Shinella zoogloeoides: one gene and its partner. The protein of the gene in region 1 interacts with the protein of each later gene in a pairwise test. Links are inferred from orthologs where the notes say so. Each region holds a gene or a part of one and is shown on either strand. Other genes may lie near its edges. The genes, in order: cysK and cysE.

The links.
Region 2: the proteins of cysK (region 1) and cysE interact in binary tests that used the Escherichia coli proteins (3 or more experiments, as listed by UniProt). The link is inferred for Shinella zoogloeoides from one-to-one orthologs.

The regions. Positions count from the first base shown.
Region 1 is NZ_CP132311.1:3,942,796-3,951,884, forward strand. Bases 4,081-6,936 are described here. They hold cysK (cysteine synthase A), read right to left. Parts: upstream 6,065-6,936; coding sequence 5,096-6,064; downstream 4,081-5,095. Other genes in these bases: Q9316_RS20370 (YifB family Mg chelatase-like AAA ATPase), read left to right, coding at 4,081-4,417; Q9316_RS20375 (VOC family protein), read right to left, coding at 4,631-5,029; Q9316_RS20385 (LysE family translocator), read right to left, coding at 6,195-6,812; Q9316_RS20390 (GNAT family N-acetyltransferase), read right to left, coding at 6,887-6,936. In the rest of the region: sn-glycerol-3-phosphate ABC transporter ATP-binding protein UgpC, read left to right, coding at 1-677; Q9316_RS20360 (endonuclease/exonuclease/phosphatase family protein), read left to right, coding at 677-1,669; gshB (glutathione synthase), read left to right, coding at 1,730-2,674; more of Q9316_RS20370, read left to right, coding at 2,885-4,080; more of Q9316_RS20390, read right to left, coding at 6,937-7,771; dut (dUTP diphosphatase), read right to left, coding at 7,775-8,248; Q9316_RS20400 (peptide chain release factor 3), read left to right, coding at 8,342-9,089.
Region 2 is NZ_CP132311.1:1,647,776-1,656,854, forward strand. The notes cover bases 2,499-5,344. They hold cysE (serine O-acetyltransferase), read right to left. Parts: upstream 4,416-5,344; coding sequence 3,582-4,415; downstream 2,499-3,581. Other genes in these bases: Q9316_RS09290 (phasin family protein), read right to left, coding at 2,655-3,008; Q9316_RS09295 (DUF3126 family protein), read right to left, coding at 3,229-3,432; Q9316_RS09305 (alpha/beta fold hydrolase), read right to left, coding at 4,506-5,291. In the rest of the region: ATP-dependent Clp protease ATP-binding subunit ClpA, read right to left, coding at 1-2,032; ATP-dependent Clp protease adapter ClpS, read right to left, coding at 2,042-2,392; Q9316_RS09310 (zinc-finger domain-containing protein), read left to right, coding at 5,458-5,706; Q9316_RS09315 (FAD-dependent monooxygenase), read left to right, coding at 5,729-6,886; Q9316_RS09320 (IS110 family transposase), read left to right, coding at 7,235-8,203; Q9316_RS09325 (cystathionine beta-lyase), read right to left, coding at 8,390-9,079.

The DNA of each region.
Region 1 (9,089 bases):
TGGGCCGCGCCATCGTGCGCAAACCCTCCGCCTTCCTTTTCGACGAGCCGCTATCGAACCTCGACGCCAAGCTGCGCGTCTCCATGCGCGGCGAAATCAAGCGCCTGCAGCGCCGCGTCGGCACCACCTCGATCTACGTCACGCACGACCAGCTCGAGGCCATGACGCTCGCCGACCGGCTCGTCGTGCTGTCCGGCGGCAGGATCGAGCAGATCGGCCGCCCGCTCGATGTCTACCACCGCCCGGCCACCATCTTCGTGGCGAGCTTCATCGGCTCGCCGGCCATGAACCTCGTGGGCGGCGAAGTGCATGGCAGCAAGCTGGCGCTCGGCCCGGCGCTGATCGATCTCGGCGCATCGGTCCCCACGCAGGGCGCGGTGACCGTCGGCCTGCGCGCCGAGGACCTGCGCCTGCATCGCGGCGCGGACGGCGCACTGCCGTTCCGGATCGACTATGTCGAGGAACTGGGCGCGCAGCGCCTCGTGCACGGCCTCGTCGGTGACCAGTCGCTGGTCGCTGCACTCTCGTCCGAGATCCCATTGCCCGAAACCGCCTCGCTCTCCATCGCACCCTTCAGGCTGCATTTCTTCGACAGTGCGAGCGGCCGCCGCATCGACTGGTCGGGCGCGGAACAGAGCTTGGCCGCGAGCGTTCCTGCTCTGGAGGCGACCGCATGATGATCCGCACCACCACAGACCGGCTTGCCGCCCCGAGCGCGGAAGATCGCGCCGGGATCGCCGCCCTTGAAAAGACCATCGCCGCGCATGACGCCCGCATGGCGGAACTGCCCTGTATGAATGCCGTGGAAACGGGCGGCCGCGCCGAACGCGCCGAGCCGCTGCCCTTCCCCTTCACCGTCGCCGCCTGGAACCTGGAGCGCTGCCTGTTCCCGCTGCAAAGCGCCGAACATCTCGGCATCACCGGCGCCGAAATCGTGCTGCTCTCGGAAATGGACGACGGCATGGCCCGCACGCGCCAGCGCCACACCACGGCCGAGGTCGCCGAGCAGCTTGGCATGGCCTATCTCTACGGCGTCGAGTTCATCGAGCTCGGCCTCGGCTCCGAGACGGAGCGCGAATTCTGCAAGGACGATTTCAACCGCCGCGGCCTGCACGGCAACGGCCTGCTTTCCACCGTGCCGCTGCACGAACCCTTCCTGCTGCGCCTCGAAGGCGAACGCCTCTGGTTCATCGGCGAGGTCGACCAGCCGCGCCTTGGCGAGCGCATGGCGATCGGCGGTGTGGTCAATACAGAAGCCGGCCCGATCGTCCTCGTGTCGACGCATCTGGAAAGCGTCACCACGGCCATCTATCGGGAACGCCAGATGATCGGCCTCATCAATGCGCTCGACGCGGCCTTTCCCGGCCTGCCCATCCTGATCGGCGGGGACCTCAACACCGGCAACCATGCCGGCGGCGATTTCGAGGCCGAAGGGCTTTTCGCCCGGGCGGCCGAGCGCGGCTTCACCCGCCACGGCGGCCCGCTCGATGTCATGACCACGCGCCCGAGCCTCATTACCCGCTGGCCCGAGCGGGCGATGAAGCTCGACTGGTTTTTGTCGCGCGGCCTTACCGTTTCGCAGGTCGAGATCGTTCCTTCGCTCTCTCCCGCCGGCAAGCCGCTCTCCGACCACGACCTCATCACCTGCCGCATCGACGGCTTTGCCTGAGCCCGTTGCCATAGCGCCTGACGCATCCTAAATGTGTCGGGCATCCTCAGGGGACTTTTCATGGCAAAGATCAAGAACGTCGCGGTCCAGATGGACCATGTATCGACCATCAACATCGCGGGCGATTCCACCTTCGCCATGAGCATCGAGGCGCAAAGCCGAGGCTACAGGCTCTTCCACTACACGCCCGGCCGGCTCAGCCTGCGCGACGGCAAGGTCTACGCCACCGTCGAGCCGATGGAGCTGCGCGACGTCAGGGGCGACCATTACACGCTGGGCGAAGCCGAGCGCGTTGACCTCTCGACCATGGACGTGGTGCTGCTGCGCCAGGATCCGCCCTTCGACATGGCCTACATCACCTCGACGCATCTGCTGGAGCGCATCCACCCGAAGACGCTCGTCGTCAACGATCCGGCCTGGGTGCGCAACTCGCCGGAAAAGATCTTCGTCACCGAATTCGCCGACCTGATGCCGGCAACCCTGATCACCCGCGATCCCGCCGAAATCCGCCGCTTCCGCGACGAGATGGGCGACATGATCCTCAAGCCGCTCTACGGCAATGGCGGGGCCGGCGTCTTCCATTCCACCAAGGACGACCGCAACCTCTCCTCGCTGCTCGAAATGTTCGGCCAGATGTTCCGCGAGCCCTTTATCGCCCAGCAATACCTGCCGGACGTGCGCAAGGGCGACAAGCGCATCATCCTCGTCGACGGCGAGCCGGTCGGCGCGATCAACCGCGTGCCGGCCGAACATGACGCCCGTTCCAACATGCATGCCGGCGGCCGGCCGGAGGCGACGGAGCTGACGGCGCGCGAGAAGGAGATCTGCTCGCGCATCGGCCCGGCGCTGCGCGAGCGCGGCTTCCTGCTCGTCGGCATCGATGTCATCGGCGACTACATGACCGAGATCAACGTGACCTCGCCGACCGGCATCCGCGAGGTCAGGAACTTCGGCGGCGCCGATATCGCCGCCCTCCTGTGGGACGCCATCGAGAAGAAGCGCTGACCTTTCCGCAAAAGGCATGCGCGGGACGTTCCGTTCGCGAACGTCCCGCCTTCGTTCCAGGAATGCAACCGAACACAACCAAAGCGTGGAAAATCCCTTCGCAAGTTCTATAATTGTTCTTGTTTCATTCCATGTTTCATGCCAGATTTGCGGATGCAACCCTGGGGCGGCTTCGAAGACCGTTTTCGGCCGGGGCGAGCGGGGGCGATCATGGTGGCACGGGTTGGTACGATTGCGTTTCAGGGCATCGAGGGCGTGCCCGTGGACGTGCAGGTCATGGTGGCGCCCGGCAAGGTGGGCATGCAGATCGTCGGCCTGCCGGACAAGGCGGTCGCCGAAAGCCGTGAGCGCGTGCAGGCCGCCCTTCATGCCTCCGGCCTCTCGCTGCCGCCCAAGCGCGTGACGGTCAACCTTGCGCCCGCCGATCTTCCCAAGGAAGGCAGCCACTACGATCTCGCCATCGCGCTCGGCCTCATGATGGCGCTCGGCGCCGTGCCCGGCGATGCGCTTGAGGGTTTTCTCGTCATCGGCGAACTCAATCTCGACGGCACGATCGCGCCCGTCGCCGGCGCCCTGCCTGCCGCGATGGGCGCGAATGCGCTCGGCAGGGGGCTCGTCTGCCCGGCGGAAAACGGCGCGGAGGCGGCCTGGGCCGGCGGCGGGCTCGACATCCTGGCGCCGCGAAGCCTCATCGCGCTCGCCAATCATTTCAAGGGCACGCAGGTGCTGTCGCGGCCGGTGCCGGCGATCCGGGCATCCGCCGCGGACCTGCCTGACCTCGCCGATATCCGTGGCCAGGAAAGCGCCAAGCGCGCGCTGGAGGTGGCGGCCGCCGGCAGCCACAACCTGCTGATGGTCGGTCCCCCAGGCTCGGGCAAATCCATGCTCGCCGCGCGCCTTGCCGCCATCCTGCCGCCGCTCTCGCCGACGGAGCTGCTCGAAGTCTCGATGATCCACTCCATTGCCGGCCAGCTCTCCGGCGGCCGGCTGTCGGATCGCCGGCCCTTCCGCGCTCCGCACCATTCCGCCACCATGGCGGCGCTTGTCGGCGGCGGCGCGCGGGCGAAACCCGGCGAGGTCTCGCTCGCCCACAATGGCGTGCTCTTTCTCGACGAACTGCCGGAATTCTCGCCGCAGGCGCTCGATGCGCTGCGCCAGCCGCTCGAAACGGGCGAGTGCATCATCGCGCGGGCAAACCACCGCGTCAGCTATCCGGCCGCCGTGCAGCTCGTCGCGGCCATGAATCCCTGCCGCTGCGGCATGGCGGGCGAGCCGGGCCGCACCTGCGCGCGCGGCCCCCGCTGCATGAGCGATTATCAGGCGCGAGTCTCCGGCCCCCTGATGGACCGCATCGATATCCGCATCGACGTGCCGGCGGTCTCCGCGACGGACCTCCTGCGCCCCATGGCGGCGGAGCGGAGCGAAACCGTCGCCCGCCGCGTCGCCCGGGCCCGGGCCTTGCAGATCGACCGCTTCGCCCGTCTCGGCATGGGCTCGGTCACGAGCAATGCCCGTGCCTCGACCGCGCTCGTCGAAAAGATGGCCGAGCCCGATCCCGGCGGTCTCCAGCTTCTGCGCGATGCGGCCGAGAAGATGTGCTTTTCCGCGCGGGGCTATCACCGCGTCCTCAAGGTCGCCCGCACGCTCGCCGACCTCGACGAGGCCACGGTCGTCGGCCGCATCCACCTGGCGGAGGCGATCTCCTACCGCATTGCCGGCGAGCGGCTGATCGCGGCGGCGTGAGCCTGTTGTGGGCGACGAGATAGCCGACCGCTGATTTGGTGGCGGCTGATCTGGTGAAAGGCGGACGGATCGATTCGGTCGAGGCTTGTCCATCATTCATCGTGCTGCGGACGGCGAGGGCGTGTTGGACAGATGCTTAGTTGCTTAGTGATCAGGGAGGGAACCTGACGCGTACGAGCGCTGAATACCGATTTTAAGCTCGGCTGACCGGCGTCAGGCCGGCCCCTTGAAGACGGCTTCGATCCTGTGCCCGTCGGGGTCGATGACGAAGGCGGCATAATAGGTCGAGCCGTAGTGCGGCCGAAGGCCCGGCGGGCCGTTGTCGGTGCCGCCAGCGGCAAGGGCGGCAGCGTGGAAGGCCTCGACCGCCTTTCTGCTCGGTGCCGCAAAGGCGATGTGAAAGCCCGGGCCCGGCGCGCGGGCCGCATTGCCCTGTTGCTTGAGGGCCAGCTTGTCGCCGCCATCAGGCGGCCCGTAGCCGACGGCCTGGTCCGGCTCGCCGGGACGAATATCCGACCAGACGCGGACATGACCGAGCGGGGCCAGCACCGCGTCGTAGAACGTTGCCGCGCGCTCCAGGTTGGAGACGCCGAGGGAGAGATGGTGGAGCATGTTTCAGGCTGCTGGGCGGGCGAAGGGGTAGCCCGTCGCGAGTGCGGCACGACGGGCGGTTTGACGTCAGCCCCCGAGGCCTTCGAAAAGCGCTGTGGAAAGATAGCGCTCGGCGAAGGAGGGGATGATGACGACGATGGTCTTGCCGGCGTTTTCCGGGCGGCTGCCCACCTTGGCGGCGGCGGCCAGCGCTGCGCCGGAGGAAATGCCGACCGGCACGCCTTCGAGGCGGGCGACGAGGCGGGCATTCTCGAAGGCCTCGTCATTGGAGACGGTCACGACCTCGTCGTAGATCGCCGTGTCGAGCACGGCCGGGGCAAAGCCGGCGCCGATGCCCTGGATCTTGTGCGGGCCGGGATTGCCGCCGGAAAGCACCGGACTGTCGGTTGGTTCGACCGCGACGACCTTCACGCCGGGCTTTTTGGCCTTCAGCACCTGGCCGGCGCCGGTGATCGTGCCGCCCGTGCCGATGCCGGAGACGAGGATGTCGACCGCGCCGTCCGTGTCGTTCCAGATTTCCTCCGCCGTCGTCCTGCGGTGGATGTCCGGATTGGCGGGATTTTCAAACTGCTGGGGAATGACGGCGCCCTCGATCGTGGCCGCAAGTTCCTCCGCCTTGGCGATCGCGCCCTTCATGCCCTTCGGTCCCTCGGTCAGCACCAGTTCGGCACCGAGCAGGGCCAGCATCTTGCGCCGTTCGATCGACATGGTCTCCGGCATGGTCAGGATGAGGCGATAACCCTTGGCGGCGGCGGCGAAGGCGAGCGCGATGCCGGTATTGCCCGAGGTCGGCTCGACGAGCGTCGACTTGCCGGGCGTGATCTTGCCCTGCGCTTCCAGCGCCTCGATCATCGCCACGCCGATGCGGTCCTTGACGGACGCGATCGGATTGAAGAATTCGAGCTTGGCGAGGAGGGTGGCGTTGACGCCCTTTTCCTTCGCGAACTTGTCGAGCCGCACGATCGGCGTATCGCCGATGGTCTCGGTGATGGAGGCATAGATACGGCCGCGGCCGGGTTTGCGTGTGTCGGTCATCGGGTGCTCCTCGGTTCTCGTTGAGGGAGAATGTAGGAGGGAATTCCGCCTTAGACGAGTCCGGATTTCGCGGCAAAAACGCCGAAAGCGGAATAATCGGCTTGCACTCCGGCAAAAGCCGGATCGTCCCTCATGCGGCGCGGGTCGCGATATAGGCGGCGGTGCCGGCAAGGATGCCCGCGGCAATGCGGTTCAGGCGCTGCAGCGCCTTCGGCTGCCTGAGGAGAAGCCGGGCACGCGAGGCGAGCGCCATATAGGGAACGAGCACGGCGAGAAGCACCACGAAGGTCGCGCCCAGCAATAGGCCATAGTCCCTGAGGCCGATCGTGTCGAGGTCGATCAGTGTCGGCACGAGCGCGACGTAGAAGAGCATGGTCTTCGGGTTGCCGAGCGTCACGAACAGGCCGGAGAGGAAGGAGGCGGTCATGCTGGTCGAGCGCCGTGCCTCGATGGTCTGCGGCAGAAGGCCCGTCGTCCAGAGCTTCCAGGCTATGTAGACGAGATAGAGCGCGCCGGCGAACTTGATCAGCATGAAGGTTGTGGTGAAGGTCTGCGCGATGAAGGCGAGGCCGAGAATGACCGCCGTCAGGTAGACCATGTCGCCGAGGATGAGGCCGAGCCCCATGAAGAAGGTCGGCCGGAAGCCGGAGCCGAGCGCACGGGCGACGATCGCGGTCACGCCGGGACCGGGAATGATGGCGGCGATGAACAGGGCGCCGGCATAGGCGAGAAGGACGGCAAAGGTCATGGGAGCTCCCGGAAGGTGAGGCAGGCTACGCCTGCCGATGGCCCCCGGCAAGAGCGTCCATCCGTGGCGGCGGATCAGAATTCCGCCATGGGCGGCAGGGCGAAAGGCCCCTTGGGCCGCAATCCGTTTCGCGTGCGCAGCATCAGTGTCATGTCGCCTGTATCGGGCAGAGCCTCGCCCTCCCACGACAGGCGATCGGGCGCGAAATGCACGACGGCCCGTGACGGCGCGATCCGGAGGCTCGCCAGAATGTCCGCGAGCGCCGGAATGCGCGCGCCGACAATATCCAGCAGCTCGAAGCCGCCATCCTCGCCCTCCTGCCAGGCAAGAACGATGTTCTCGTCCATCAGGTCGAGCCGCAGGTCCGGCATCAGGCTCGCGTTGAAGAGGAACATTTCCTTCTGCCGCAACGGTGCAAACCGACTGGATACCGGCTCGCGGTCATCGAGCAGCCTGCCGAGCAGCGCCATGTCCGCCGCATTTCCGATCTCGAGGCGGCGCACGGGACGCGCCGTTCCACCTGCAGGCGCCGGGCCGGCGAAACGGTGCTGCTCCACGGGTTCGAAACCATGGCGGCGGTAGAGCGCAGGCGTATCGGTCAGCAGCGCAACGGCCTCGAAGCCGTCCGCATCGCAATGCGCCAGCGCTGCCTGCACGACGTCGCCATAAAGGCCCCGGCCGCGATGATCCGGCCGCACCGCGCCCGATTGCAGGCCCGCCGCGCGCACGACACGGCCTTCCACCATGAGCGGCAGCGAAAAGGCGGTGAAGTTGGCGATGCAGGCGCCCGCCGTATCGAACCAGCCGAAGGCGACGCTGCTCGGGTCCGGCCCGCCGAGCCGGTCCAGCACCGTCACGTCGATGCCGAAGACGTCCTGCATAAGGCCGGCGAGCGCGCGCCATGCCGTGGGATCGCCGAAATAGTTGGAGCGGAAGGTCAGCCCGGTGCGGTCGGACATGGTTCAGCGCACGCCGGTGGAGCCGAAGCCGCCGGCGCCGCGGGCGGTTTCGCTGGCCTGGGTCGCCTCGCGCACGGCAACCTGCGTGACGGGCGCGATCACCATCTGGGCGATACGCATGCCGCGCTCGATGACGAAGGGCTCGTCGCCGAGATTGGCAAGCAGCACCTTCACCTCGCCGCGATAGTCGCTGTCGACGGTGCCGGGCGTGTTGAGGCAGGTGATGCCGTGCTTGAAGGCGAGACCGGAGCGCGGGCGGATCTGGCCCTCGTAGCCATGCGGGATTTCGAAGACGAGGCCGGTCGGCACCAGCGCCCGCTTTCCGGGGGCGAGCGTCAGCGGGGCGTCGGCCTCGACGGCGGCGCGCAGGTCCATGCCGGCGGCGCCTGATGTCTCGTAGGCGGGAAGCTCGATGCCCTCACCATGTGGCAGGCGGAGGAGAGAGAGCGTGGGCTGGGAAGGGGCGTGCGCGTTCATGCGCCCATAAGCCGGCGGCAGTGCCACCCCGTCAATTGCATCTTCCCGGCGGAGACTGTAAAGACCGCGGCAACTCACAGGATATTGCAGAAAATGGCCGAAACCCTTGCCGAGGCGGTCTCCCGCCGCCGCACCTTCGCGATCATCGCGCACCCGGACGCCGGTAAAACCACGCTGACCGAAAAGCTGCTGCTTTTCGGCGGTGCCATCCAGCTCGCCGGCGAAGTCAAGGCGAAGAAGGACCGCATCCAGACCCGCTCGGACTGGATGAAGATCGAGCGCGAGCGCGGCATCTCGGTCGTCACCTCGGTGATGACCTTCGAATATGACGGCAACGTCTTCAACATCCTCGATACGCCCGGCCACGAGGACTTCGCGGATGACACCTACCGCACGCTGACGGCGGTGGATGCGGCCGTCATGGTCATCGACGCCGCCAAGGGTATCGAGCCGCGCACGCTGAAGCTGTTCGAGGTCTGCCGCCTGCGCGATATCCCGATTATCACCTTCGTCAACAAGATGGACCGCGAGAGCCGCGATCCGTTCGAGATCCTCGACGAGGTGGAAGAGAAGCTGGCGCTCGATACCGCGCCGGTCACCTGGCCCGTCGGCCGCTCGAAGACGTTCTGCGGTTCCTATCACCTCGCCGACCGCACCTTCCGCGGATCGGACACCCAGGTACAGCCGACGAAGATCGAGGATGCGGCAGTGGTCGCCGGCAACCTGCCGGAAAACGAGCGCGCCGCCTTCATCGAGGAGCTGGAGCTTGCCCGCGAGGCCTGCCGCCCGTTCGACCGCGAGGCGTTCCTCGAAGGCCATCTGACGCCGGTCTTCTTCGGTT
Region 2 (9,079 bases), 2.3 Mb from region 1 along the record:
GCACGACCTGATGGATGACCGGCGTCGGCAGCGAGCCGAACGGGATAATCGCATCGAGACGGTTGCGGAATTCCGGCGTGAACAGGCGGTTGATCGCCTCCATGTCCTCGCCCTCGCGCTTGGACGAGCCGAAGCCGATGGCGGCCTTGGCCATGTCGGACGCGCCCGCATTGGTCGTCATGATCAGGATGACGTTGCGGAAGTCGATCTTCTTGCCGTTATGGTCGGTCAGCGAGCCGTGGTCCATGACCTGCAACAGGATGTTGTAGAGGTCCGGATGGGCCTTCTCGATTTCGTCGAGCAGCAGCACGCAATGCGGATGCTGGTCGACACCGTCGGTCAGCAGGCCGCCCTGGTCGAAGCCGACATAGCCGGGAGGTGCACCGAGCAGACGCGAGACCGTGTGCCGCTCCATGTATTCCGACATGTCGAAGCGCAGCAGTTCTACGCCGAGGGAGCTCGCAAGCTGCTTGGCGACTTCCGTCTTGCCGACGCCAGTCGGGCCGGAGAACAGGTAGCTGCCGATCGGCTTGTTCGGTTCGCGCAGGCCCGCCCGGGCAAGCTTGATCGCCGATGCCAGGGCTTCGATCGCGAGGTCCTGGCCGTAGACGACCGAGCGCAGTTCCTTCTCAAGGTTGGAAAGCACCTGCTCGTCGTCCTTGGAAACCGTCTTCGGCGGAATGCGGGCCATGGTGGCGACCGTCGCCTCGATCTCCTTCTCGGTGATCAGCTTGCGGCGCTTGCCGGCCGGCAGCAGCATCTGGGCCGCACCGGTCTCGTCGATCACGTCGATCGCCTTGTCCGGCAGCTTGCGGTCGTTGATGTAGCGCGCCGACAGTTCGACGGCCGACTTGATCGCCTCGTTGGAGTACCGCAGCTTGTGGTATTCCTCGAAATAGGGCTTCAGGCCCTTCATGATCTCGATCGTGTCGTCGATGGTCGGCTCGTTCACGTCGATCTTCTGGAAGCGGCGCACGAGTGCCCGGTCCTTCTCGAAGAACTGGCGGTATTCCTTGTAGGTCGTCGAGCCAATGCAGCGGATCGCGCCGGAGGAAAGCGCCGGCTTCAAGAGGTTCGATGCATCCATCGCGCCGCCGGAGGTGGCGCCGGCGCCGATGACCGTGTGGATCTCGTCGATGAACAGCACGGCGCCCGGATAATCTTCCAGCTCCTTGACGACCTGCTTCAGGCGTTCCTCGAAATCGCCGCGATAGCGCGTGCCGGCAAGCAGCGTGCCCATGTCGAGCGAGAAGATCGTGGCATCGGCCAGCGCTTCCGGCACCTTGCCTTCGACGATGCGCTTGGCAAGGCCTTCGGCAATGGCCGTCTTGCCGACGCCCGGATCGCCCACATAGAGCGGATTGTTCTTGGAACGGCGGCAGAGGACCTGGATCGTCCGGTTCACTTCGGCATGACGGCCGATGAGCGGGTCGATCTTGCCGCCCCTCGCCTTCTCGTTGAGATTGACGCAATAGGCGGTCAGGGCGTCCTGCTTCTTGGCCGCCTCTTCCTGTTCGTTGCCGTTGCGGGCCTGCTTCGGTTCGTTCTCGCCGTCCTCGGCGCCGCGCACCTTGCGCTCCTCGGTGGAGCCGGGACGCTTGCCGATGCCGTGCGAGATGAAGTTGACCGCGTCGTAGCGCGTCATCTCCTGCTCCTGCAGGAAATAGGCGGCATGGCTCTCGCGCTCGGCGAAGATCGCCACGAGCACGTTGGCCCCGGTCACTTCCTCGCGGCCGGACGACTGGACATGGATCACCGCACGCTGGATGACGCGCTGGAAGCCGGAGGTCGGCTTGGAATCTTCCTCGTATCCCGTCACCAGGTTGGCAAGGTCGTGATCGACATAGTCGGTGACGGTCTTGCGCAGCACGTCGAGATTGACGTTGCAGGCGCCCATCACGGCGGCCGCATCGCCGTCGTCGATCAGGGCGAGCAGGAGGTGCTCGAGCGTCGCATATTCGTGGTGGCGCTCGTTCGCGTAGGTCAGTGCCTGATGGAGGGCCTTTTCAAGGCTTGCAGAAAATGTTGGCACGTTCGTTCCTCATTTCTTTTCCATGACACATTGCAGCGGGTGCTGGTGCTGGCGGGAGAAATCCATCACCTGTGTCACTTTGGTTTCGGCAACCTCGTAGGTGAACACGCCACACTCGCCTACGCCATGATTGTGCACATGCAGCATGATCCGCGTGGCCGCTTCACGGTCCTTCTGGAAGAAACGTTCCAGAATGTGAATCACGAACTCCATGGGAGTATAATCGTCATTGAGAAGCAGGACGCGATAGAGGCTCGGCTTCTTGGTCTTGGGCTTCGTGCGGGTAATGACGGAGGTGCTGCGACCGGGAGTGTCGCCGCCCTCGTCACCGTCCTGCATCCGGACCCGTCTCACATCCATGCGTGCTCATTCCCTTGATTACAGTCATTTGCCTTGGCGCATTTCGCCGGGGCTGCCTTCTGGAACTGTTATCTAATGTCTCGGCCCACGATTGTAAGACCCTCGCTTCGCACTGCAATCATAATCGCGGGCCATCCGAAGGAAATAGCGAAATTTGCCGCCGCTACGTCAGCCTCGCGCAATCCCCGAAACGCGCAAAGGCCGGCTGCGGTTGCCCGCATCCGGCCTGTAAACGTTATGCGCGCAGGCTGATCGGGAAGGATCAGGCCGCGACGGCAGCCTTGGCGGCAGAGGTGGCCTTGGCGACCGGTGCTTCGTAGGGCTTGTAGGCGCCCTTGGCGAGGTCGGCATACATTTCCGTAAGCTTCGTGGCTTCGGCGACGAAGCCTTCGTAGGAGGACTTCACGAATGCCGTCTGCAGCTCGAGGGCAGCTTCGACGCTCTTGACGCTCGAGAGCTTTTCGAAGTGGGCAAGACCGTTTTCGAAGGACTTCTTCGAGTAGTCGGTCGTCTCGCTGGCGATTGCCTGCCAGCCCTGGGCGGCCGTCGTGTAGCTCTTGACGAGCGTGTCCACGGCTTCCTTGCCCTTCTTGTTTGCTTCATCGAAATTGAACATCGAAGTCTCCTTTGGATCCCGGGGATATGGCAGGAAACTATATGCAACGCACAAAAAAGTCAATGCGAATGCTGCAATGCAATATTTCGCAGGCAAAGCAAGGCCTTGCGAGATAGGTATGATCATTGACGCTGACAAACCGCAATCTGTCGCAAAACAATAATAGAAAGGCCCGGCGCCAAGGGCTGCCGGGCCTTATAGTCCTGCAGGACGCGACAGATCAGAGATCGATGTCGAGGATCGCCATGGAGAAATTGTAGGACAGCTCGCCGTCCTCGTCGTCGCGGAAGATCACGCCCAGGAACTCGTCTGCGAGATAGACTTCCGCCGATTCATCCTTGCGCGGGCGGGCCTTGATGACGATCTCCTTGTTGAGATTGCGCTTGAAGTAGGCCTCGAGCTTCCTGATTTCTTCCGGCTTCACGATATGTCTCCGTAACGGTTGGGTTGGCGCGCTTCTCGCACCTGCTCCGGGGTGTGTAAACCCTCGAATTCCACGAGAAAGCGACTTTTCCCTGTTAAGGGCGGACCGATATCGAGTTCAGGCCGGCATTCGCCGAATGGCGATCCGTCCTAGAGATCGTAGTCGAAGGCGGCCAGCAGCTGGTCCATGGCGCGCGACGGCTCGTTGCAGCCGGCCTCGCCAACGACCCTCGCCGGCACGCCGGCGACCGTCGATTTCGGCGGCACGGGCTTCAGCACCACCGAGCCTGCCGCGATGCGCGAGCAATGGCCGATATGGATGTTGCCGAGGATTTTCGCGCCGGCGCCGATCATCACGCCGTCGCCGATCTTCGGATGGCGGTCGCCGCCCTCCTTGCCGGTGCCGCCGAGCGTGACGTTGTGGAGGATCGACACATTGTCGCCGATGACCGCCGTCTCGCCGACGACCAGGCCCGTCGCATGGTCGAGGAAGAAACCCTTGCCGATATGCGCGGCCGGGTTGATGTCGGTCTGGAAGACACTGGAGGACCGGCTCTGCACGTAGAGCGACAGGTCGCGCCGGCCCTTGCCGTGCAGCCAGTGCGCCAGGCGATGGGTCTGGATGGCGTGAAAACCCTTGAAGTAGAGCACGGCATCGAGGAACCGCAGGCATGCCGGGTCGCGGTCGTAGACGGCCTGGATGTCGACGCGCAGGATGCTCCCCCATTCCGGCCAGTCCTCCAGCATCTCGTCGAAGATCTGGTGCAGCAGGTTTGCCTGCAGGTCCGGATGGTCGAGGCGCTCGCAGACACGATGGATCACGCTTTCCTCCAGCGAGCGGTGGTTCAGCACCGTCGAATAGAGGAAGGCTGCCAGCAGCGGCTCGACCTGCGCGGCAACGCGCGCTTCCTCGCGCAGGCTGTCCCAGATCGGATCCATGGCCTTGAGCTTGTCGTCGGCCCGCAGTTCGTTCGTCGCGACCATCGCCGCACTCCTTGGTATCGTACTCGTCAGAATATAGAGCAAAGCCCGGCCGAACGAAATGGCTGGGCGACTATTGTCGTAAACGCCGCATCAGCGGCCGCCGATCTGCGCATAGAATTCCAGCACGGCGCGCTTGAACACCTTGTCGCCGACCGCCAGCATATGGTCGCGGCCGGGAATGTCGAGGGCGCGGGCGTCGGGCATGAGGTCGGCGAGCGGCTGCGGCGCGCCGGCGATATCGTCCTTCGTGCCGACGCCGATCAGCGCGGGCACGTCGATGCGCGCCATGTCCGCTTCGGTCAGGAGATCGCGCGAGGTCATGATGCAGGCGGCAAGCGCCTGCCGGTCGGATTTCGTCTGGTCGGCGAAGGCGCGGAACATGCGGCCGCGCTCGTGGCTCACCACGTCCAGCGAAGGCGCCAGCAGCGCGTCGGCGATCGGATCCCAGTCGCCGACACCCTCGACCATGCCGATGCCGAGGCCGCCGAAGACGACCGAGCGCACACGGTGCGGATGGGCGAGCGCCATGAAGGCCGTGATGCGCGCGCCCATGGAATAGCCGAAGACATGCGCCTCGGGAATGGCGAGGTGATCGAGCAGCGCCGCCGCGTCGCCCGCCATCAGCGGCGGAGTGTAGAGCGCCGGATCGTGCGGCTTGGCGCTGGCGCCATGGCCTCGGTTGTCCAGCGCGATGACCCGGTAGCCGGCGTCGCCCAGCGTCTTCAGCCAACCGGGAAACACCCAGTTGACACTGGCGCTGGAGGCAAAGCCGTGGATCAGCAGCACCGGATCCCCGGACGGCTCGCCCTCGTCGAAGAAGGCAAGCTCCAGGCCGTCATGGGTAAAGCGGGAAAAGGGTGGGTTGTCGAGGTTCATCGCGGGCGTCTTTCGTTTTCCTGCCTTGCACATAATGCCGTTCGGCCATCGAGAAAACCTGAGGCGGCCGAAATCTCGCAAGGCGCGACGGTTTTGCATCTACACATTTCAGGCGAACGCGACTATGGTCCGCGCCAGAAAAGACGGTATTGCGACGGAGCATGACATGGCTGGGCACAGCATTCCCCATTTCCAGAACGACGGCGGCCATCGCACGATCGAGATCGGCGTGAAGGAATTCATGTGCGTCGGCGCGTCCGTGCCCTACGACCATCCGCACGTCTTCCTCGACATGGGCGACGACAACGAGAAGGTCTGCCCCTACTGCTCGACCCTCTTTCGCTTCAACCCGGCCCTGAAGGCCACCCAGACCGATCCGGTCGGCTGCACCTTCACCAACCAGGTCGCGGCGTAACGGCCGAAAGGCCGGTATCCTCATGTCGTCCGTAAGATCCACGACCATCGTCGGCGCCGGCATTGCCGGCCTGACGGCGGCGCTGGCGCTCGCCCGCAAGGGCATCGCCTCGCACATCCTGGAACAGGCGCCCGCCCTCGAAGAGGTCGGCGCTGGCCTGCAGCTTTCCCCAAACGCCTCGCGCATCCTCGCCGAACTCGGCCTTCTCGATGCGCTCAGCGCCCGGTGGACGGAGCCGGACCATATTCTCCTGGCTTCGGGACTATCGCTGGCGCCCCTCGCCTCCGTTCCCGCCGGCCAGGCCGCCCGCAGTCGGTGGGGTGCTCCCTACGGCGTGCTGCACCGCGCCTCGCTGCAAGCCGTGCTTCTCGATGCCGTTCGCGCAGAACCGCTGTGCACACTCACGATGGGCGAGCGAATCGAAAGCGCCGACGCGGCCCGTGCTGCCGCTCCTGCGGACGTCCTGATCGCCGCCGATGGTGTCTGGTCGCGGCTCAGGCAGGCGGTGCCCGGCGCCCTGCCCGCGCGCTACTCCGGCAATGTCGCCTGGCGTTTCCTCGTGCCCTATGCCGCCGCGCCGCGCTTCCTCGATCCGCGTGCCGTCACCGCCTTTCTGGGACCGCGCGCCCATCTCGTCGCCTATCCGCTCGCGGAAACGCAGGCCTTCAACATCGTCGCGATCCATGCCCAGCCGAAGGCGCCGCCCGAGGGCTGGCTGCGCAAGGGCGACATCGCGGCCCGCGAAAGCCTGGTCGCCGCCTTTGCCGGGTGGAACACGGAAATCCGCCGCCTCCTCTCGGAGGCGCGCGAACCGCTGATCTGGCCGCTTTTCGGCTGCCCGGATGGCGCATGGACGGATGGAAAGACCGTGCTGATCGGCGACGCCGCCCACGCCATGACGCCCTTCGCCGCACAGGGTGCGGCGATGGCCATCGAGGACGCAGCGCTGCTCGCAAGAGTACTTGGACAGGCATCTGATACCGGAGAGGCCCTGCGGGACTTCGAGAAGACGCGCCGTGCGCGCGTCGCCCGCGTGCGCAGCCGAGGCGCGTTCAACCGCTTCGCCTATCACGCCCGCGGCCCGGTCGCGCTCGCCCGCAATCTCGTGCTGTCCATGCGAAAGCCGGAGAGCCTTGCCGCCGATTTCGACTGGCTCTACGGCTACCGCACGCCGGATTGAGGATGCCTTCCGTCATCCCTCTGCCGGGACCTTCTCCCCGCGAGCGGCAGGGCAATCGCATATGAAGTGAACTATTGCGGCTTGTCCCCTTCTCCCCGGCGGGGAGAAGGTGCCGGCAGGCGGATGAGGGGGATGCCGAAGGCAAAAGGACAACGTTTCCCGCCGCATCACCCCCTTGCATGTTCATTTTGCATTGATTGCTTGATGATCGATGCGCACTCCGGCGGATGGCCATCCGCCGGAGTGCGGACGGTCGGGACCGCGACCCCCTTGGCTTGAACCGGGGATGAGCTTGGTCCGGCCGTCCTTCGCGTTTGTCCTGAACAGATGATGGGGAGCAAGTCCCGCATGCAAGGCAAGGTATCGTCAAAACCAAACGCGGCACCAGTTTATGTCGGTGTCGATGTCTGTAAAGAGTGGCTCGACATTCATTTGCATCCGCTGGGCCGCGACCTCAGGCTCGCCAATGGCAAGGCCGGGCTGCAAGCGCTGAAGCGGCTACTGCGCGGGCTGCAGCCGGCCTCTATCGTGATGGAGGCGACGGGCAAGTTTCACCGACTGGCCCATCGCAGTCTGCATGAGAGCGGCTTTCCGGTCGCTATCGTCGATCCGTATCGCGCCCGCATGTTCGCCAGAGCCTGCGGCCACTTGGCCAAGACCGATCGGCTGGATGCCCGCTTTCTCGCCATTCTCTCGCAAATGCAGCAGCCAGCGCCCACCGCGCCTCCCGACAAGCTTCTGGAAACACTTGGCGAACTGATCAATGCGCGCTGCGCGGCCGCAGCCGATCTGGCGGCGCACAAGAACCGCCTGAAAGCGACGGATAGTGCTTTCCTGCGCCAGCAGCTCGGCAAGCTGGTCATAGCCTTGCAGCGGCATATCGAAAGCTTGGACAAGGAGATCGCCCAGCGCATCGCCGAGGATCCCGAGCTTTGCCGCAGGGTGGAAATCCTGACCTCCGTTCCCGGCGTCGGCGCCGTCACGGCTCATTGCCTGGTCATCGGCCTGAGCGAGTTGGGGCACTGCAATGCCAAGCAGGCGGCCATGCTGGCCGGCTTGGCGCCGATCGCCAACGACAGTGGCGCGCGCCAGGGGCAGCGCTCGATCAGTGGCGGCCGCAAGACGCCGCGCAACGCCCTCTACATGGCGGCGCTGTCGGCCTGCCGCTACAATCCGGATATGAAAACCTTCGCCACACGGCTGAAGGACAACGGAAAGCAGGCCAAGGTCGTTCTCACCGCCGTCATGCGAAAACTCGTCGTCCTCGCCAACACGCTTCTTACCCAAAATCGATGCTGGACGCCAAATCCACCTTGACCTTCAACACAGATGCTCATCCGACCCTTCGGGCCACCTTCTCCCCGCCGGGGAGAAGGGAAAACCGCAAAGCCCTGTCATAGGCGATAGCCCTGCCGCGAGCGGGGAACAGTTACCTTCTTCTTCCTTCTCCCCGTTTGCGGGGAGAAGGTGGCCGGCAGGCCGGATGAGGGGCAACGGCGCCCCTTAAACCGCCCGCGCCGCGGCAAGGCCGCGTTCGATGTCGGCCTTGATGTCCTTGACATCCTCGAGCCCGATCTGGAGGCGCAGCACCGGCCCCTCTTCCGGTCCCTTCGCGACGCGGCGGTCGGAGAGGTTCACATGCACCGCGAGGCACTCGAAACCGCCCCAGGAATAGCCGAGGCCGAAAATGCCGAGCGCATCGAGGAAAGCATGCGCCTTCGCCTTGTGGCGCTCCGGCGAGCCGCCGTCGAGCACGATGGAGAAGATGCCGCTCGCGCCCTTGAAGTCGCGCTTCCAAAGCTCATGCCCCGGAAAGCTCGGCAGCGCCGGATGCAGCACGCGGGATACGTCGTCGACACCCTCCAGCCAGCGCGCCAGCGCCAGCGCGCTCTCCTGGTGACGCTCCAGGCGCACGCCCATGGTACGAAGGCCGCGCAGCACCTGATAGGCGTCATCGGGCGAAGCGCAGGTGCCGAGCGTGATCTGCGTGTCGTGCAGCTGCTCCCAATGGGTCGCATTGGCCGACACGGTTCCGAACAGCACGTCCGAATGGCCGGCCGGGTATTTCGTCGCCGCATGGATGGAGATATCGACGCCGAAATCGAGCGGGCGGAAATAGAGCGGTGTCGCCCAGGTATTGTCCATGGACACGACCGCGCCGTGCTTGTGCGCGGCGGCGGCGATGGCCGGGAT